One region of the Brevundimonas sp. FV1ye4L genome, then DNA from elsewhere that is predicted to be linked to it. Evidence: predicted binding sites of a transcription regulator. Region 1 holds the regulator's gene; the other holds the start of a gene.

What was found. Region 1 encodes HrcA, which represses chaperone genes, less so after heat shock. Its sites were predicted from a motif close to GTTAGCANTCNNNNNNNNNGANTGCTAAC; they were not measured.
Region 2: groES (co-chaperone GroES) is a predicted target of HrcA. The motif match lies at 2,210-2,238, and genes of this name have one in related genera.

Annotation. Positions count from the first base shown of each region.
Region 1 is NZ_CM178734.1:2,424,814-2,435,113, reverse strand. It holds gene ACW17X_RS11770 (Trm112 family protein) at 81-275, opposite strand; gene ACW17X_RS11765 (LON peptidase substrate-binding domain-containing protein) at 303-959, opposite strand; gene trxA (thioredoxin) at 976-1,884, opposite strand; gene ACW17X_RS11755 (cation:proton antiporter) at 2,166-3,455, shown strand; gene ACW17X_RS11750 (prolyl-tRNA synthetase associated domain-containing protein) at 3,466-3,978, opposite strand; gene ACW17X_RS11745 (DUF6065 family protein) at 4,017-4,784, shown strand; gene rph (ribonuclease PH) at 4,810-5,535, opposite strand; gene ACW17X_RS11735 (DUF1287 domain-containing protein) at 5,657-6,253, shown strand; gene hrcA (heat-inducible transcriptional repressor HrcA) at 6,250-7,338, shown strand; gene grpE (nucleotide exchange factor GrpE) at 7,383-7,970, shown strand; gene ACW17X_RS11720 (S8 family peptidase) at 8,073-10,157, opposite strand.
Region 2 is NZ_CM178734.1:2,316,028-2,326,327, reverse strand. It holds gene ACW17X_RS11250 (DUF1826 domain-containing protein) at 1-200, opposite strand, end outside; gene zigA (zinc metallochaperone GTPase ZigA) at 297-1,517, shown strand; gene ACW17X_RS11240 (hypothetical protein) at 1,564-2,007, opposite strand; gene groES (co-chaperone GroES) at 2,311-2,598, shown strand; gene groL (chaperonin GroEL) at 2,652-4,298, shown strand; gene lpdA (dihydrolipoyl dehydrogenase) at 4,677-6,074, opposite strand; gene ACW17X_RS11220 (2-oxo acid dehydrogenase subunit E2) at 6,720-8,375, opposite strand; gene ACW17X_RS11215 (alpha-ketoacid dehydrogenase subunit beta) at 8,377-9,501, opposite strand; gene ACW17X_RS11210 (3-methyl-2-oxobutanoate dehydrogenase (2-methylpropanoyl-transferring) subunit alpha) at 9,504-10,300, opposite strand, start outside.

The DNA of each region.
Region 1 (10,300 bases):
TGGGCCTATCGCGCTTCGCGCTACTTGAGGCCCGTTTGGCGCGCCGCGCTCAGGGCCAGTGAAGGGTCGCCGGCTCAGGCTCAGTCCAGCGGACGGGCTTCCTCGGCCAGCATGATCGGCACGCCTTCGCGGATCGGATAGGCCAGTTTGGCGCCGGCCGAGATCAGTTCGCCCGCGTCGCGGTCATAGGTCAGCTTGCCGCGCGTGACCGGGCAGACCAGCACCTCAAGCAGGCGGGGATCGACGGAGACGGGGGTGTTGAAGGCGTCACTCATTGGGCGGGTTCCTGAAAGCGTGGCCGCTTATTGCATGGACGGCGCGGCGTCGTCACCGGCGTCGGCGGCGTCGATGCGGAGCAGGGCGGTCAGGGCCTCGGCGCGGGGCATCAGGCCCATGGCCTCCAGCAGGGCCTGCTTCTCGGCCGGTTCGAACGGCAGGGCCATCGACAGGCTGTTGACCAGGGCCTCCATCGGCGCGGTCTCGGCCGTCTCCCAGTCGATGTCCAGCAGGCGGTGGGCCATATAGGCGCGCAGGGCGTCGAGGAAGGCGTGGCGGTCGAAGTCCGGTTCTTCCGGCGGGGGCGACAGATCGTCCTCATAGGCGTCGAAGGCCGCGCGCACCTGGCGATAGGGCGCCTTGGACGGCAGTTCGGCGGCGATGCGGAACCGCGACACCCCGGTCAGGGTGATCAGATACCGACCGTCCGAGGTTTCGGCGAAACTGGTGATCCGCCCGGCGCAGCCGACCGGCGACAGGCCCGGCTGGGCCGGGTCGCCGCCCTTGGGCTGAATCAGGCCGATGATCCGGTCCCCGGCCATGGCGTCGTCCACCATGTTCAGATAGCGCGGCTCGAAGATGTTCAGCGGTAGTTGCCCGCGCGGCAGCAGGATGGTCCCGCCCAGCGGGAAGACCGGGATCACCTGCGGCAGGTCGAGCGCCCTGACATAGCCCTGGGGCATGAAGACTCCGATAGGCTCAGGAAAACAGGATGGACGACAGGCGGCGCCGACCGTCCTTGGACACGTCGGAACTGACCCCGGCGGCGTCGAAGATGACCAGCAGCTGTTTGCGCGCCGCCTGGTCGTTCCATTCGCGGTCGGCCTGGATGATGGTCAGCAGATTGTCGACGGCGCCCTTGAAGTCGCCGGCTGCGCTCTGGGCTTCGGCCAGATCGAAACGCGCCTGGTGGTCGGTCGGATCGGCGGCGACCTTGGCCTCCAGCTCGGCCGAAGCGCCCGAAGGGGCCTTGGCGGCCAGGGCCAGCTGGGCGCGCACGCTCTGGACCGTCGGCTCCTTGGAGTCCTGGGGGGCCATGGCGATGGTCTGCAGCGCCTGCTCAGGATCGCCGTTGGCCAGATAGACCCGCGCCATGCCGGCGATCGCCTTCTCGTTCTCGGGCTCGATCGACAGAACATGGGCGAAGGCCTGGGCCGCGCCGCCGAAGTCGTTGAGGCCCAGCGACTCCTCGCCCAGCTCCAGCAGCTGCGTCGTCTCGGTCGAGCCGCCGGCGCCGCCGGTCAGCTTGTCGATGAAGGCCTTGATCTGGCTGTCGGGGATCGCGCCCTGGAAGCCGTCCACCGGCTGGCCGTTGACGAAGGCGTAGACGGTGGGGATCGACTGCACCCGCAACTGACCCGCATAGGCCGGATTGGCGTCCACATCGATCTTGACCATCTTCACCGCCCCCTTGGCGGCGCGCACGGCCTTCTCCAGCGCCGGGCCCAGGGTCCGGCACGGGCCGCACCAGGTGGCCCAGAAGTCGACGATGACCGGCTGATGCTTCGACGCCTCGATGACATCGGTCATGAAGGAGGCGTCCGTGCCTTCCTTGATCAGGTCGTCGCCGGAGCGGTTTGCGGAAAGGGTCGGGTCGATCAGGGTCATGACGGGTCCGTGCAGGCTCGAAGGTCGTAACGGACCAGATGGCGTCGGGATGCCTCGGCATCAAGCGGCGAATTGGCCGCGCCGCGACGGAGCGGCTGTGAGGGCCGAAATAAACGGCATCCACTCGAAAAATGGAGTCCATTTTCCTCTATTCTTCGCGGGGCGGCGGGAATTCAGTTTCAAAGACCCTGCGGGCAGCATCGCATGAACGCCGCCTTCGGTAACCAGACCGGCCCTGCCGCATTAAGGCAGCGCCCTATCGTCGAGCTTGCCGGAGCCCCATGCCCGATCCCTATATTCTGATCCTGTTCGTGGTGGGGGCGCTGGTCGCCCTGGTGGCCTGGCTGCCGCTGGTGTTTCGCCGCGCGCCCTTGTCGCTGCCGATCGTCTGCGTAACCCTGGGGGCGGGGCTGTTCAGCCTTCCGCAGGTGGGGTTCGACCCCCTGCCCCAGACCTTTCCCGACATCACCGAGCGTCTAACCGAGTTCGTCGTCATCGTCGCCCTTATGGGGGCGGGGCTGAAGATCGACCGGATCTTCAATCTGAAGCGATGGGGCGTGACCTGGCGGCTGCTGGGCGTGACCATGATGCTATCGATCGCGGCGATCGTGATCCTGGGCTGGACGGTGCTGGGGCTGGGACTGGCCGGGGCGGTCCTGCTGGCCGGGACCCTGGCGCCGACCGATCCGGTGCTGGCGTCGGACGTCCAGGTGGGAGCGCCGCGCGAGGGGGGCGAGGACGAGGTGCGGTTCGGCCTGACGTCCGAGGCGGGGCTGAACGACGGCCTGGCCTTTCCATTCGTCAACCTGGCCATCGCCCTGGCCCTGGCGGCGTCCGGCCAGAAGACCGACTGGTTCATGGACTGGCTGACCGTCAATGTCGTGTGGGAGATCGGCGCCGGGCTAGCCGTCGGCTGGGCCGTCGGCTGGCTATTCGGCTGGCTGACCTTCACCATTCCGGTCAGTTCGCGGCTGGCGGCGACGCGGGACGGGTTCATCGTGCTGGCGGCGACCTTCATCTCCTATTCGGTGACCGAGATGCTGCACTGCTACGGGTTTCTGGCCGTCTTCATCACAGCCCTGGCCTTCCGGCACGCGGACCGGGACCATGATTTCCACGTCGAGATGCACGACTTCATTGAGCAGATCGAGCGGATGGCGATGATGGTGGTGCTGGTCCTGTTCGGCGGGGCCCTGGTGTCGGGCCTGCTGTCGCCGCTGAGGCCGCTGGACGTGGCGGTGGCGGTGGTCATCGTGCTGGTGGTGCGGCCTATGGCCGGGATGATCGGTTTCATCGGCTACAGGCGGCCTCTGCGGGAAAAGCTGATCCTGGCCTTCTTCGGCATCCGCGGTGTCGGGTCGTTCTACTACCTGGCCTATGGGCTGAACGCGGCGCCGTTCGGGAGCGGCGACCGTCTGTGGGCCATCGTGGGCCTGATCTGCCTGATGTCGATCCTGCTGCACGGGATCACGGTCACGCCCGTCATGCGATGGTTCGACCGAAGCCAGGGTCGCGACCCGGACGCCGACGCGGCCGAAGCCGAGACCGCCGGGCGGGGGATGTCGGCCTGAGCCCGACCGCTCAATCCAGCGCCCCGAAATCCACCACCACCGGCTCCCGCCCCAGCAGCGCCAGCACCCGCCGGAACGCCGTCTGGTCCAGGGCTGTGGTGGCCGTATTGGTCAACGGGTGGAAGTTGACGATGTCGGCGTCCCACAGGCGGCGGTCCAGGACGAAGGTCACGCGGCGGTCCGTGTCGTTGATCAGGCCTAGCGCCGTGACCGAGCCGGGGCGGACGCCCAGGGTTTCGAACATCAGGGTCTCGGCGCCGAACGACAGGCGGCCCGCGCCGATGACGGCGGCGGCGCGTTTCAGGTCGATGACCGTGTCCTGGCGGGCCGAGATCAGCCAGAGGCGGCCTTTGTGGTCCTTCAGGAACAGGTTCTTGGTGTGGGCGCCGGGCAGGTCGGCCTTGAGGTCCAGCCCTTCCTCGACGCGGAAGACGGCCGGGTGGTCGTGGGTGGTGTGGGCCACGCCGTTTTCGGTCAGCCAGGCGGTCAGGGCGTCGCGGTCGAAAGCTGGGTGTGGCGTCATGGTTGAGCAGTGGCGTTTGCGGCGTTAGGAACGGTTCCATGGTCGATACCGTGCAGACGCGCCCGCTGGAACTGGAATGCTATCCGATGACGGCCCGGCCGCCGGATCTGGTGCCCGGCCGCCAGTCGCGCAACTGGATGGACGCCTTCATCAGCCGCCACCCCTATCGCTGCCTGCCGCTGAACATGGCCAACACCACCGGGTGGGAAATCCTGTGCCCGTTCGGCTTCTCGGCCGAGTGGAACGGCGGGCCGCGCCAGGAAGACATCATCATCACGCCCGACCGGCCCCAGCACGACCTGGCCCATTTCGTCACCTCGCACTTTTCGCGCGGGGTCCTGACCATGCACCCGCAGTATCTGTTCCGCACGCCGCCGGGCTGGGGGATGATGTGTTCGGGGTCGCCCAATCACCTGAAGGACGGGATCCAGCCCCTGGTCGGCCTGATCGAGACCGACTGGTTGCCCTTCCCCTTCACGATGAACTGGATCTTCACCCGGCCGGGCCGGATCACGTTCGAGAAGGGCGAGCCCTTCTGCTTCATCAATCTGATCGAGCACAAGAAGGTCGAACAGTTCCAGCCGGTGATCCGCACCCTGGAGTCCAACCCGGTGATGAAGGGCCAGTTCGAGGCCTGGAACCGCGCCCGCACCGATTTCAACCAGCGGTTGGCCGGCGGCGATCCGGACGCGGCCAAGGAGGCCTGGCAGCGCTACTACTTCAAGGGCGAGGTGCCCGAGGATCTGGGGGCGGCGCCGCCCACCCATTCGAACAAGCGCCGCCTGAAGACGCCCCGCGTCGGCTGACGCGGGTGCGAAGAGGTCGGTGCGCTTAGCGGCGCACCGCCTCCAGCGCCGCCTTTTGCAGGGCGAACAGTTCGGTGCAGCCGACCTCGGCCAGGGAGAACAGCCGGTCGAACTCGGCGCGGGAGAAGCCGCGCTTCTCGCCGGTGGCCTGGACCTCGACGATCTGGCCCGCGCCGGTCAGGACGAAGTTGGAATCGGCCTCGGCCTCGGAATCCTCTTCATAGTCCAGGTCCAGCACCGGCACGCCGTCGCAGACGCCGCACGAGACGGCCGCCACCTGGTCCAGGATAGGGTCGGACTTCAGCACGCCTTCGTCGCGCAGATAGTTGAGGGCCGAGGCCATGGCGACCCAGGCGCCGGTGATGGAGGCGGTGCGGGTGCCGCCGTCGGCCTGGATGACGTCGCAGTCCAGCACAACCTGACGCTCGCCCAGGGCCTTCAGATCGACGACTGCGCGCAAGCTGCGGCCGATCAGGCGCTGGATCTCTTGCGTCCGGCCCGTCTGTTTGCCGGCGGCGGCCTCGCGGCGGCCGCGGGTATGGGTGGCGCGGGGCAGCATGCCGTATTCGGCGGTGACCCAACCCTGGCCCTTGCCGCGCATCCAGCCGGGAATGCTCTCCTCGACCGAGGCCGTCACCAGAACCTTGGTGTGGCCGAAGGTGATCAGGCACGAACCCTCGGCATAGCGGTTGACCCCGGTCTCGATGGTCACGGGACGCAGCTGGTCGTCGGTGCGTTGCGAATGGCGCATGAGATGAATCCTTGGAAGCTGAGGCGGCGCTGCTTATCCTGAAACGGTGAGCCTGTATGCCCCCCCATCGTCTGTCGCCAGTCGCCGTGTCTTTCTCGGTGGAGCGATCGGTGTCGTCGCCGTGACGACGACCGGCTGCGCGGGGAAGCTGGCGATCGACGCGCCTGAAGGCTCACCTGCCCGTCTGGCCTGGGCCGCCCAGAAGCAGCTGGGCGTGACCAAGGATTACGACAAGACCTATCAGGCCCTCGCCTATCCAGACGGCGACGTGCCGAGAAAGACCGGCGTCTGCTGCGACGTCATCGTCCGGGCGGCTCGCGACGGGCTGGATCTGGATCTTCAGCGATTGGTGCACGAGGACATGACCGAGGCGTTCGACGCCTATCCATCGCGCAGGAACTGGGGCCTGACTCGTCCGGATTCCAATATCGACCACAGGAGGGTTCCGAATCTGGACGCCTATTTCCAGCGTGTGGGCGCCACCGTCTGGACTCCGCAAGGCGCGCCGAAAGGATCGAGCTTCCCCGAACCGCTCGCGATTGGCGACATACTGACCTGGCGCGGCGGCAACGGCGCGCCTCACATCGGCCTGGTCAGCCGCGCCGGGAAACACCCGCTGATCATTCATAATTTCGGTCTCGGGGTGATGCAGCATGGTCTTTGGCTGATGAAGACGTCGCGCGCCGCAGGCCATTATCGCTGGCCGGTAGGCACATGAAGCCCTCGCTGCTGACGTCGACCTCCATCGAAACCGGAGGTTTGGCCGGCCTGGACGCTCGGGCGCGCGACATCTTCCGGCGCATCGTCGAATCCTATCTGGAGACGGGCGAGCCGGTGGGGTCGCGGACCCTGTCGCTGGGCGGAATCGCCCTGTCGCCGGCCTCCATCCGCAATACGATGCAGGACCTGACCCTGGCCGGGCTGCTGGCTGCGCCGCATACCTCGGCGGGGCGGATCCCGACCCATGCGGGCCTGCGCCTGTTCGTCGACGGCCTGCTGGAGATCGGCGACCTGACGAAAGAGGAGCGGCGCGAGATCGACGGGCGGCTGGCCGGGCGGGGGCGGAATTTCGAATCCGCCCTGGATGAGGCGTCCAACCTGTTGTCCGGCCTGGCGGGAGGCGCGGGCGTGGTGTCCAGCCCCGTGCGCGAGTCTGGCGTCAAACATGTGGAGTTCGTGGCCCTGGGCGGGGATCAGGCCCTGGCGGTCATCGTCGCCGACGACGGCACGGTCGAGAACCGGATCATGACCCTGGCGGCCGGGGTCACGCCCTCGACCCTGGTCGAGGCCTCCAACTTCCTCAACGCCCGTCTGCGCGGCCGGCCCTTCGCCGACGCCAAGCGCGAGATGACCCAGGAGCTGGAGATCGCCCGACGCGAACTGGATCAGACCGCCGCCCGCCTGGTCGAGGACGGGTTCGCCGCCTGGTCCGGCGGGCCGGACCGCGAGCGCGCCCTGATCGTGCGGGGCCGCGCCAACCTGTTGCAGGACGGCGAAGGCCTGGCGGATCTGGAGCGGGTGCGGGTCCTGTTCGACGATCTGGAGCAGAAGGAACAGCTGATCGGCCTGTTGGACGGGGTCGATGCCGCGCAGGGGGTGCGAATTTTCATCGGTGCCGAAACGCGGTTGTTTTCACTTTCGGGTTCCGCCGTGATCGCGGCGCCCTATATGAGCGGCCGACAGCGGGTTCTGGGCGCCATCGGCGTCATAGGCCCCGCTAGGTTGAACTACGCCCGTGTCATTCCGTTGGTGGACTATACCGCCCGGGTGCTGGGCCGGATGCTGGACGGGAACGACAAGTGAGCGACAAGCCCCTTAACGACGAATTCAACGCACTGGACGCCGACATGGCGGAAACCAACGCCGAACACGGTCTGGACGCCGATCCCTCGGACAATCTGGCGCCGCTGGACGCCGTCATCGCCGAGCGTGACGAGTGGAAGGACCGCGCCCTGCGCGTCGCCGCCGAGATGGAGAACCTGAAGCGCCGCGCCGAGATGCAGCAGAACGACGCCCGCGCCTTCGCCATCCAGCGTTTCGCCAAGGACCTGCTGGGCGTGGCCGACAATCTGGAACGCGCCCTGATGGCCGCGCCCAAGGACACAGACGGTCCGACGGTCGCCCTGGTGACCGGTCTGGAAATGACCCAGAAGGCCTTGTTGCAGGCGTTCGAGACCAATGGGCTGAAGCGCGTCGCGCCCGAGGCCGGCGAGGCCTTCAACCCGCATCTGCACCAGGCCATGATCGAACAGCCGTCGGACACGGTTCCGGGCGGCGCCGTGCTCCAGACTATGCAATCCGGCTTCGAACTGTTCGGCCGCACCATCCGCCCGGCCATGGTCGTGGTCGCGGCCAAGGGGTCGGGCGCGCAGGCCGCAAATCCCTATGGCGCGGCGCCCGAGGCCGAGACCCACGCCTTCGACGGCAAGGCCTGATGTCAGGACGTGAGTGGTGATTGGGGACGGGTGAATAGTGAGCTGCGGTGTCTCCGAAAGCCGCTCACCCCTCGCTCACCACTCACGATTCACCAGCCCCCCTCAGAACTGACGCCGCCACCCGCCGATCAGGGCGAACTCGGGCGCAGCGTCGGCGACGTGGCGCGGTTCGCGGCTGGCGACGGCCTGGACCGACAGACTTGAGCCGTCCCACAGCCGACGCTCGCCGCCCAGGATGAAGTCGATCTGACGACCGCTGGGCGCGGCCGAGAAGTTGCGACGCGAATAGGTCAGGGGGTCGAAATATTCGACCGGGACATCGGCCAGCCAGGCCGAGAAGGTCCCGCGTTCGATCCGCAGCGGCTGTGACACGGTGAAGCTGATCCGGTCGCACAGGACCGTGCAGCCGGTCAGCAGGGTCAGCCGCCAGTTGGAGCTGATCGCCGCCCCGTCCGTCGTCAGGAAACGGCCTTCGGTCTCGGTCGAACCGAGGCCGGCCTCGCCGATCAGGGCCAGGCCGGGCCGCAGGGTCCAGTCGCCGCCGACCGCATAGAAGCTTGTCCGCGACGGCAGGGCGAAGTCCGATCCGCCCGGCAGGAAGGCGCCGAGCGGCCCCAGACGCTCGTCCAGGTCGCCCAGGCTGAGCGACAGACCGCCGTCGGCGCCGCGCCAAGCCAGGGTGACGCGACTATAGGTCGAGGCCTCTTCCTCGACCCGGCGCAAGGGCATGCGCCGATCGCCGCCGCCGCTCTCGGCCGCCAGGGTCAGGGCGCCGAACCGGACGGCGCCGCGCACCGCGTGATCGACCTGGGCCAGGGCGGCGAAACCGTCGCCGGCGGCGCCGTCGAACGGCGATGAAGCCCCGCCGCGGCCCTGCCAGGTGGCGAAGCTCATCCGGCCCATCTCCAGGTCCAGCATGGCCTCCTGCCGGGGCTCATCGCCCAGCCAGGGGGCGTCGGTCAGGTCGTAGCGCGGGGCGATGGGTTCGGGCGTCGGAACGGGCTGGGAGGCGGTCAGGTTCAGCCGGCCCCCGTTGGGCAGGGCCAGCCGGGTCGTCGCTGTGCGGCTGGGTTCGAACGGGGCGGCCTGGTACGAGCGGCTGGGCGCCGTCGGATAGGCTGCACCCAGCTGGACTGCGAACATCCGGTCATAGCCGTCGAACAGAACGGTCCCCAGCGCCGTCTGGCGGGCGAAGGCGTCGCCGAAGGCGGGGCCGACAAAACTGCCCGGCTCGGTCTCGGCGACGATGGAGGCGCCGTTCGCCATCGGCACAGAGGTTGCGCCGGCCGGTCGGAAGGCGTTGGCCAGGTCCAGCAGGCCCCGGCCATAGACGATGTCGGTCCCTGGGTCCCCGGCGTCGCGCGCCGTGTCGATCAGAATAGCCAGGGCCTGGCGCGCCGACAGATTGGGGAAGGCGTCCATCAGCAGGGCCAGGGCGCCCGAGACATGGGGCGCCGAGAAGGAGGTGCCGTTGATCCGCCAGCAGCTGGTCCCGTCGCAGCCGGTGATGACGTCCTCGCCCGGGGCCGAAATATAGCCCGCGGCCGTCACCCCTGCGCGGTTCGAGAAGTCGGACATGAGATTGGTCGCACCGTGCGAGCCGACGGCGATAACAGAGCCGGCGAACCGGGGATCGACCGCATATTGGGCGGGCCAGCCGGGATTGGCCTCGCCATCATTGCCCGACGAGGCGACGATGACGGCGCCGGAGTCGACCGCGCGCAGCAGGGCCGCCTCGAAGGCGGAACCGAACCGTCCGTCGCCGCCCAGGGACATGTTGATGATCTTGACCCCGTTGGCCACGGCGAAGTCCAGGGCCCGAACCAGATCCGAGCTGCTGAAACAGACGTCGTCGTCCTCATCCTCGCACTCCGAAATGTCGGCGCGGATCGACAGTATGGTCGATTCATAGGCGACCCCGACCGAGCCTAGGCCGTTGAAGTTCGAGGCGATCACGCCGGACACCAGAGTCCCGTGGCTGTCGTCGGCGACATAGGGGGTGTTGCGGCCCACGACGACGTCGGTCGAGGCGCTGGAAATACGGCCGACAAGATCCGCCTGGCTGTTGCTGACGCCGGAATCGACCACGGCGACGGTGACGCCGTTCCCGGTGGCGCCGGCCTGCCAGCCGACCTCGGCCTTGATATTGGCCACGCCATAGTTCCGCAGATATTCGCTCGACGTCACCGAGGGCGGCGGCGGGGGTGGCGGGGGAGGTGGAGGCGGCGGAGGCGGTGGAGGAGGCGGCACGACCGGCGTCACGGATCCGCCCCCGCCCCCGCCTCCCCCGCCGCCACAGGCCGCAAGGGGAAGGAACAACAGGCCTGCAC
Region 2 (10,300 bases), 110 kb from region 1:
ATATCCTGGAGAAACCACTCGGGCGCCGCACCCGATAGGGCGATCCAGCGCCCGTCGCACTCGGCGGTGAAGTCGGCCGGGGGTGGGGCGTCGGGCGGCATGGGGCTGGGCCGCGACCAGATCGCCATCCGCACCTGCGGCTCGAACAGGGTGGTGAAGACCGTGGGCGCAAGCCCTTGGACGACTGCGCCGACCGCCATGGAGAACCTTGCTGACTGTGTGTGTTATACTATAACGTAACTCTCACAATCGCCCGGCTGTGGTCAAGCTCGGCGCAGCATCCGTGGAGCGCCTTCGTGTCCGAGTTCAAGAAACTGCCCGTCACCGTCCTGTCCGGCTTCCTCGGGGCCGGCAAGACGACCCTGCTGAACCACATCCTGTCGAACCGCGACGGGCTGCGGGTCGCGGTGATCGTCAATGACATGAGCGAGGTGAACATCGACGCGGCCCTGGTGCGGGACGGCGGCGGGGCGGACCTGTCGCGGACCGAGGAACGGCTGGTGGAGATGTCCAACGGCTGTATCTGCTGCACCCTGCGCGAGGACCTGCTGATCGAGGTCGGCAAGCTGGCGCGCGAGGGTCGGTTCGACTGCCTGCTGATCGAATCCACCGGGATCTCCGAACCCATGCCGGTCGCCGCCACCTTCGACTTCCGCGACGAGGACGGCTTCAGCCTGTCGGACCTGGCTCGGATCGACACCATGGTCACGGTGGTGGACGCCTTCAACTTCCACCGCGACTATCCCTCCACCGACAGCCTGAAGACCCGCGGTGAACATCTGGGCGAGGACGACGAACGCACGGTCGCCAATCTGCTGATCGACCAGATCGAGTTCGCCGACGTCATCGTGCTGAACAAGGGCGACCTGCTCGACGCTGTGCAACTCGGAACGCTGAAGGCGATGATGACCCAGTTCAATCCCCGCGCCCGGATCATCGAGGCGGTGCGGGGCGCCGTGCCTCTGGATCAGGTGATCGGCACGGGTCTGTTCGACATGGAGCGGGCGGAACAGGCCGCCGGCTGGTCCCAGGCCCTGCGCGGCGAGGTGACGCCCGAGACCGAGGAATACGGCGTCTCGACCTTCGTCTATCGGGCGCGCAGGCCGTTCCACCCCCGGCGCTTTCACGACCTGCTGAACCGCGAATGGCCCGGCGTCTGGCGCTCCAAGGGCTTCTTCTGGCTGGCCAGTCGGATGGACTATGTCGGATCCTGGAGCCAGGCCGGGGCGGTGACGGAGCATGAGTGGGGCGGTCTGTGGTGGGCCTCGGCCCCGCGCGAGCGCTGGCCCGAAGACAATCTCGAATGGCTGAAGGCGATCGAGGCGGTCTGGCGTCAGCCCTACGGCGACCGCCGCCAGGAGATCGTCCTGATTGGCAAGGATATGAACCGCGATCTGCTGACCTCCCTTTTCGACGCCGCCCTGCTGAGCCGGTTCGAGATGGAGCGCGGGCCCAGGGGCTGGGCGAGACTGGAGGATCCCTTCCCGCACTGGGGACCCCGTCAGGACGCGGCGTAATAAAAAAGGGCGTCCCGCAGGACGCCCTTTTCTTCATCCGATCCGCCTACCAGCGGCGGTCGTAGCGGTAGTCGCGGCGGTCATCCCGGCGGTCATAACGCTGCTCGCGACGATAGTCGCGGTAGTCGCGGCGCTGCTCCCAGCGCGGGTCGCGGCTGTTGATGCCGTGCTCGCGTTCCCAGTGGCCCTGGTTCCGGTAGCATTGGCCGCCGCGATAATATTCGCAGCCGGAACCCCGGTTCGAGGACGAGGCCACGGCGCCGATGGCGGCGCCGCCCAGGGCGCCCCCGGCGATATAGCGACCGTCGCCATTGCCGTAGATGGCGCCGGCCAAACCGCCCACCGCCGCGCCGATCAAGGCGTTGCGGCCGGTGTTGTCATCGCCGCGGTCACGGTCGCGGTAGGATTGAGCCGATGCGGGAGCGGCCATCAGGCTCATGGCGACCAGCGGGGCGGCGACGACGGCGGTGATCTTCAGCATCTTGGACATGGTCGTCTCCTTTTATTTTCGGGCCGGGTTTCGCGCGTCCGGGTGTGGACGGGCTCCAGCGTTGAGACGGTTCTGCCAGTCCCCGCTTGAACAGGCCCGGAGCCGGCCGTTCATTTGGGGTTCACCTGTCGCGGAAGTTTCGCACGCCCGATGGGGCGGGTCGCCTTGACGCTGGCCTTGGCTCTGACTAACTCCCGCTCGCGTTAGCACTCTCACCGGTCGGCTGCCAAAGCGGTGATCGAAGGGAGGCTGACCCACCGTTTTCAAGTCGCCCCCGTCCGGGGGTACATAAGGAGAGAACCGATGGCGTTTCGTCCGCTCGGCGACCGCGTGCTGGTCAAGCGCGTTGAAGAAGAATCCAAGACCAAGGGCGGGATCATCATCCCCGACACCGCCAAGGAAAAGCCGCAGGAAGGCGAAGTCGTCTCCGTCGGCCCCGGCGCCCGCGACGACAGCGGCAAGGTCAATGCTCTGGAACTGAAGGCCGGCGACCGCATCCTGTTCGGCAAGTGGTCGGGCACGGAAGTGAAGATCGACGGCGACGACCTGATCATCATGAAGGAATCCGACGTCCTGGGCGTGCTTTCTTAAGCACCCGACGGTCGATTTTCTTCAATCAATCCATCTAGATAGGAGCTGCCCGCATGGCCGCTAAAATCGTACACTTCAACACCGACGCGCGCGACAAGATGCTGCGCGGCGTCAACGTGCTCGCCAACGCCGTGAAGGTGACGCTCGGTCCCAAGGGCCGCAACGTCGTGATCCAGAAGTCCTTCGGCGCCCCGCGCTCGACCAAGGACGGCGTTTCGGTCGCCAAAGAGATCGAGCTGGAAGACGCCTTCGAGAACATGGGCGCCCAGATGATCCGCGAAGTCGCGTCGAAGACGAACGACAAGGCGGGCGACGGCACCACCACCGCGACCGTCCTGGCTCAAGCCATCGTGCAAGAGGGCCTGAAGGCCGTCGCCGCCGGCATGAACCCGATGGATCTGAAGCGCGGCATCGACAAGGCCGTCGGCCTGGTGCTGGAAGAGATCAAGGCCAAGTCCAAGCCGGTCTCGAACAACTCGGAAATCGCCCAGGTCGGCACCATCTCGGCCAACGGCGACTCGGAAATCGGTGAGCTGATCGCCCAGGCCATGGCCAAGGTCGGCAACGAAGGCGTCATCACCGTCGAAGAAGCCAAGACCGCCGACACCACCGTCGACGTCGTCGAAGGCATGCAGTTCGACCGCGGCTACCTGTCGCCCTACTTCATCACCAACGCCGACAAGATGGAGGCTGTTCTCGAAGAGCCCCTGATCCTGCTGTTCGAGAAGAAGCTGACCTCGCTGCAAGCCATGCTGCCGATCCTGGAAGCCGTGGTGCAGTCGGGCCGTCCGCTGCTGATCATCGCCGAGGACATTGAAGGCGAAGCCCTGGCCACCCTGGTGGTCAACAAGCTGCGCGGCGGCCTGCGCGTCGCCGCCGTCAAGGCGCCGGGCTTCGGTGATCGCCGCAAGGCCATGCTGGAAGACATCGCCATCCTGACGGGCGGCCAGGTCATCTCGGAAGACCTGGGCATCAAGCTCGAGACCGTCACCCTCGACATGCTCGGCAAGGCCAAGAAGGTCTCGATCACCAAGGATGACACCACCATCGTCGAAGGCGTCGGCGAGAAGGAAGCCATCGAAGCCCGCGTGGCCCAGATCAAGCGCCAGATCGAAGACACCACCTCCGACTACGACAAGGAAAAGCTGCAGGAACGTCTGGCCAAGCTGGCCGGCGGCGTCGCGGTTCTCCGCGTCGGCGGCTCGACCGAAGTCGAAGTGAAGGAAAAGAAGGACCGCGTCGACGACGCCCTGAACGCCACGCGCGCCGCGGCTGATGAAGGCATCGTTCCTGGCGGCGGCATCGCCCTGCTGAAGGCCTCCAAGATCCTGGCCGACGTCAAGGGCGACAACGCCGACCAGAACGCCGGCATCGCCATCATCCGTCGCGCCCTGCAGGCTCCGATCCGTCAGATCGCCGAAAACTCCGGCGTCGAAGGCTCGATCGTGGTCGGCAAGGTTCTGGAGAACGACGACGCCTCGTTCGGCTTCAACGCCCAGACCGAAGAATACGGCGACCTGGTCAAGATGGGCGTCATCGACCCCGCCAAGGTCGTCCGCACGGCCCTGCAAGACGCCGCTTCGGTGGCCGGCATCCTGATCACCACGGAAGCCGCCGTCGCCGACGCCCCCAAGAAGTCGGGCGGCTCTTCGTCCCCTGACATGGGCGGCATGGGCGGCATGGGCGGAATGGACTTCTAAGTCCAAGTCACTCCAGGCTGGAAGTGCAGAAGGGCGGGACCGCAAGGTCCCGCCCTTTTTCTTTGGTCGCTCAGGCCGCGCCGGCCATCCTAATTCCGCAACCCGAATCCAGTCTTTTCAGACCTTTACCGCGTGAGGTCGCGCCTCGACCCACCACGCTCCAAAACCGTGCGATACTCTCCGCCCAACGGTCTTTGAAAATCGAATCCCCACTCCCGTCGCTGTCCGCGTCCCCGGCGAATGGCGCCCTTGGCGCTTTTGGCGCTTTGTCACCCTGTTTTCGTGACAGCGCCATTCGCCGCCGCCCGGTCTCCCGGCCGCCTGACGTCGAGGGTCGCGCGGGTCCGTCGCCGGACAGTCGGTGTTTGGACCCGGCCTTCAGATATGAATGGCGTGACCCAGGGCCCGCAGGGAAGCCTCGTGGAAGGCCTCGCCCAGGGTCGGATGGACGTGGATGGTTCCCGCCACATCCTCCAGCACCGCCCCCATCTCCAGCATCTGGGCGAAGCTGTTCGACAACTCCGACACATGCTGGCCGACCGCCTGGACGCCCAGGATGCGGTGATCGGCCTTGGACGCGATGACCCGCACGAAGCCGCCGTCCTCGCCCGCCTCGATGGCCAGGGCCCGGCCGATGGCGGCGAAGGGGAAGACGCTGGTGATCATGTCGTCGCGGCCCGCCACATCGTTCGGACCCAGGCCCGCCGAAACGATCTCCGGCTCGGTGAAACAGACGGCGGCGATGGTGACCGGATCGAACACCCGGTCATGACCCGCGATGATCTCCGCGACCACTTCCCCTTGGGCCGAGCCCTTGTGCGCCAGCATGGGTTCGCCGGTCAGGTCGCCGACCGCCCAGACGTTCTTCATGCTGGTGGCGCAGCGCGGGTCAATTTTCACGAACGGCCCGGCCATGGCCACGCCCATGTTTTCCAGACCCCAGCCCTGGGTGCGCGGCCGACGCCCCACCGTGACCAGCACCTTGTCGGCGTCCAGTTGCAGCGGTTCGCCGTCCTTGGTCGTGATCGACAGCTTGCCTTCCCCGAACCCGCCGGCGCGCGCGCCCAGGTGCAGTTCGACGCCGTGCGTCTCCAGCCACTTCGCGACCGGATCGGTCAGGGCCTTGTCATAGAGCGGCAGGATCCGCTCGGCCATTTCGACGATGGCCACCTCGGCCCCCAGTTTCCTGAAGGCGATGCCCAGCTCCAGTCCGATATAGCCGCCGCCGACCACGACCAGCTTCTTCGGAACCTCCGACAGGCTCAGCGCCTCGGTCGAGGAGATGACGTCGCCGCCGAACGGCAGGAAGGGCAGTTCGACCGGCTCCGATCCCGTGGCTAGGATCACGTGTTCGGCGGTGATGCGGATGTCGCCGTCTTCGGTCTTCACCACGCAGGTCTTGGCGTCCTCGAAGGCCGCCCAGCCCTTGATCACCTTGACCTTGGCCTTCTTCAGCAGGGCCGCGACCCCGGCGTTCAGCTTACGGACGATCCCGTCCTTCCACGCGACCGTCTGTTTCAGGTCGATGGCCGGCTTGGCCGCCGTGATCCCCAGCGTCCCGCCGCCGGCCGCCTTGGCCACCGTCTCGAACTTGCCCGCCGCATGGATGATGGCCTTGGACGGAATACAGCCGACGTTCAGGCAGGTCCCGCCGAGTCCGTCGCCGCCGTCCACCAGAACGGTGTCGAGCCCCAGCTGGCCGCAGCGAATGCCGGCGACATAGCCGCCGGTGCCCGCGCCGATGATCAGGACTTTGGTCTTCAGGGTCTGGGTCATGGCTACGACTTTGCTCGACCTGGGCGAGACGCGCGTCCAACCCCGAGGCCGATAAGGAACAGAACGACCGCAAGCCCGATAATCGCAGGCCAACGGACTAGGTGTGACCAGTAGGGAGCCGGCCTGGTGGAGTCGATTGCGCCTGCCGGTGGCCAGGACGGAAGCGCATCGTCTTCCGCGCGTGGCGCCCAACCTCCCGACTCTTGCAACCGCCCCAGCATGACGAGGGCCTCCGCCGCTGATTGATCGCCGGCCGGCATTATATGGAGTTCGGAAGGCTGCTCCTGCGCCAGTGGGGCCAGGAATACAAAATAGGTCCTGCCGTTCAGCGTTTCGCCTTGCTTCACATTCTCAAAAAACCAGCCATTACACATTCCCGGTGTGAAGGTGAGCGTGAACGGCTTAGGCGGAGCCTGGCCCCAGATCGCCTCGGTCGGCTTCAGGCGAACGCTGAAACTGTCATCAGGAGAGCGGGAGTCCACCGGCGTGAAGTCCTCTGCCTCCACTCGATAGACCGATGTCACGGATCGATAGTACGCTTGCTCGAACTTCGCATAGTCCGATGGGAGACTGCAGGCCAAGGCGGGAGTCGCCGAGGCTGTCAGCACCGCCAGCGAGAAGATTGGACCGGCGAGCTTCACGCCTTCACCCCATCCACAGAGTCGCGGGCTGCTCCAGCAAACCCTTGATCCGCTGGACGAACACCGCCGCATCATGCCCGTCGACGATCCGGTGATCGAAGCTGGACGACAGGTTCATCATCTTGCGCACCACCATCTGGCCGTCGCGGACCACGACCCGTTCGGCGATCTTGTTGGGACCGACGATGGCGACCTCGGGGTGGTTGATGATCGGGGTGTGGACCACCCCGCCCAGGGTCCCCAGCGAGGTGATGGTGATGGTCGAGCCCGACAATTCCTCGCGCTTGGCCGTCCCGTCCTTCGCCGCGCCCGAAACGCGGGCGATCTCCAGCGCCGTGTCCCAGGCGTCGCGCGCCTCGGCGTGGCGGACCACCGGCACCATCAGGCCGTTCGGCGTCTGGGCGGCGATGCCCAGATGGACCGGGGCGTGCTGGGTCAGGACGCCCGCCTCGTCGTCATAGTGGGCGTTGATCTGCGGCTGGTCGCGCAGGGCGACCACGATGGCGCGGGCGATGAAGGGCAGCAGGTTCAGCTTGGGCTGATCCTTGGCCTTGGTGGCGTTCAGGTGGGCGCGCAGTTCCTCCAGCGCCGTGACGTCGATCTCCTCCACATAGGTGATGTGGGGAATGCGGCGCACACTCTCGGCCATCTTCTCCGCGATCTTGCGGCGCAGGCCGATGATGCGGACCTCGGTGGTCCCGTCCGCGCGGGCGAAGGTCGAGCTGGCCGCCGGAGCGGTCGCCGGCTGGGCGCCGCCGCGCGCGATGAAGCCGTCCAGGTCCTCGTGCGTGATCCGACCGGCTGGGCCGGAGCCGGGCACGAAGGTCAGGTCCACGCCCAGGTCCCGCGCGCGGTTGCGCACGGCGGGCGAGGCGGACGGGCGTTCGCCGGGCGCGCGGCCGGTCAGGGCGGGGGCGACGGACTTGCCCCCCTCCCCCGCTGCGCGGGTACTCCCCCCAGGGGGGGGAGATTTAACCGTCTCCTCCCCGCGCGAAGCGGGGGGAGGTGGCTCGGAGCGCAGCGGAGAGACGGAGGGGCTCTTGGCGACATTCCCGGCGCCCGCCACATCGAAGGCCACCAGCGGTCCGCCGACCGGAACCTGCTGGCCCGCCTCGCCGTACAGGGCGACCACGGTTCCGGCGATCGGCGAGGTGATCTCGACCGTGGCCTTGTCGGTCATGATGTCGGCGATGATCTGGTCTTCCTCGACCGCATCCCCGACCTTGACGTGCCAGCCAACCAGCTCGGCCTCGGCCGTACCTTCGCCCACGTCGGGCAGTTTGAAGACGTAGTTGCCGGCAGGTGACGGAGCGACCGCTTCCGCCTTGGGCTTTTCGGCTTTCGGCGCTTCAGCAGGCGCAGGATCCGGCTTGGCGACCACCGGTGCGGATGCGGGCGCATCCTCCGCATTCCCGTCACCCTCGACCTCGAACTCCACCAGCGGCCCGCGCACCGGCACCATGGCGCCGGGCTCGCCGTGAAGGGCGATGACCTTGCCGGACACCGGGGCGGTGATCTCGACGGTGGCCTTATCGGTCATGACGTCGGCGACGATCTGGTCCTCGGCGACCGTGTCCCCGACCTTGACGTGCCAGCCGACCAGTTCGGCCTCGGCGGTGCCTTCGCCCACGTCGGGCAGCTTGAAGACGAAACGACCCATATCAACGACCTCCCGTCATGACGCTCTTCAAGGCGTCTGCGACCCGTTGCGGCCCGGGGAAATATTCCCATTCGAAAGCATGGGGATAGGGCGTGTCCCAGCCGGTGACGCGCGCGATGGGCGCCTCCAGGTGATAGAAGCAGCGCTCCTGAACCAGGGCCGACAGTTCGCCGCCGAAGCCCGAGGTCTTGGGCGCCTCGTGCACGATGACGCAGCGGCCGGTCTTCTTCACGCTGGCCTCGATGGTCTCGATGTCCAGTGGCACGAGCGTCCGCAGATCGATGACCTCGGCGTCCACGCCCGCGTGCTCAGCCCCGGCCAGCGCCACCCAGACCATGGTGCCATAGGCCAGAATGGTGACGTCGTTCCCCTCGCGCATCACGCGCGCCTTGCCGATGTGCTCGACATATTTGCCCGTCGGAACCTGGGCCAGGTCCTGCGCCTTCCACGGCGAGACCGGCTTCTCGTGCCAGCCGTCGAACGGGCCGTTGTAGAGGCGTTTCGGTTCGAAGAAGACGACCGGATCATCGTCCTCGATGGCGGCGATCAACAGGCCCTTGGCGTCATAGGGGTTGGACGGGATGACCACCTTCAGTCCGGCGATATGGGTGAACAGGCTTTCCGGCGACTGGCTGTGGGTCTGGCCGCCGAAGATGCCGCCGCCATAGGGCGAACGCACCACGATGGGGCTGGTGAACTGGCCGCCCGAGCGATAGCGCATCTTGGCCGCTTCGGAGACGATCTGGTCATAGGCCGGATAGATGTAGTCGGCGAACTGGATCTCGACCACGGGGCGCAGACCATAGGCGCCCATGCCGATGGCGGCGGCGACGATGCCGCATTCGCTGATCGGGGCGTCGAAGCTGCGGGTCAGGCCGTGCTTCTGCTGCAGCTTGTCGGTGACGCGGAAGACCCCGCCGAAATAGCCCGCGTCCTCGCCGAACGACAGGACGTTGGCGTCCTCGCTCATCTTGACGTCGATAGCCGAGTTCAGGGCCTGGATCATGTTCATCGGCTGTACGCCGGATCCCGTCGCTTCCGAGGCGGGGGCGGCGTTCTGGTCGACCATGTCCGGCTCGACGCCGTCGTTGCGATCGGCGTCGGTGAAGGTGGTTTGCTCGCTCATGGTCAGACCCCCACCTCGCGGCGCTGTTCGATCAGCCGCCAGTCTTCGGTCGCATAGACCTCTTCGAACATCGTCTTCACGCTGGGGCGCGACTGGCCCAGGGTGCCGATGGCTTCGGACTCCTTGCCGGCGGCGCGGACCTGTTCGACCGCCTCGCGCAAGGCCGTGGCGTGGCGCTCGTCATCCCACTCGCCGATGACGGTCAGGTGCTGGCGCAGACGGTCCAGCGGATCGCCCAACGGCCATTTCTCGTGCTCGTCGCCGGGGCGGTAGCGGCTGGGATCGTCGGAGGTCGAGTGCGGGGCGCCGCGATAGGTGAACAGTTCGATCACCGTCGCCCCCTGGTTCGACCGAGCGCGCTCCTCGGCCCACTGGGTCGCCGCCCACACCGCCAGAAAGTCGTTGCCGTCCACCCGAAGGGCCGGCAGGCCATAGCCGATGGCCTTGGAGGCGAAAGTGGTCTCCAGCCCGCCGGCGATCCCCTGGAAGGAGCTGATGGCCCACTGGTTGTTGACGATGTTCAGGATGACCGGCGCGCGATAGACGCTGGCGAAGGTCAGGGCGTTGTGGAAGTCGCCTTCCGCCGTGGCGCCGTCGCCGATCCAGCTGATGGCGATCTTGTCGTCGCCCTTATAGGCGCTGGCCATAGCCCAGCCGACCGCCTGGGGCACCTGGGTGCCGAGGTTGCCGCTGATGGTGAAGAAGCCATAGTCCTTGGCCGAATACATGATCGGCAGCTGACGGCCTTTGATCGGGTCCGCCGCGTTCGAATAGATCTGGTTCATCATCTCGACCAGCG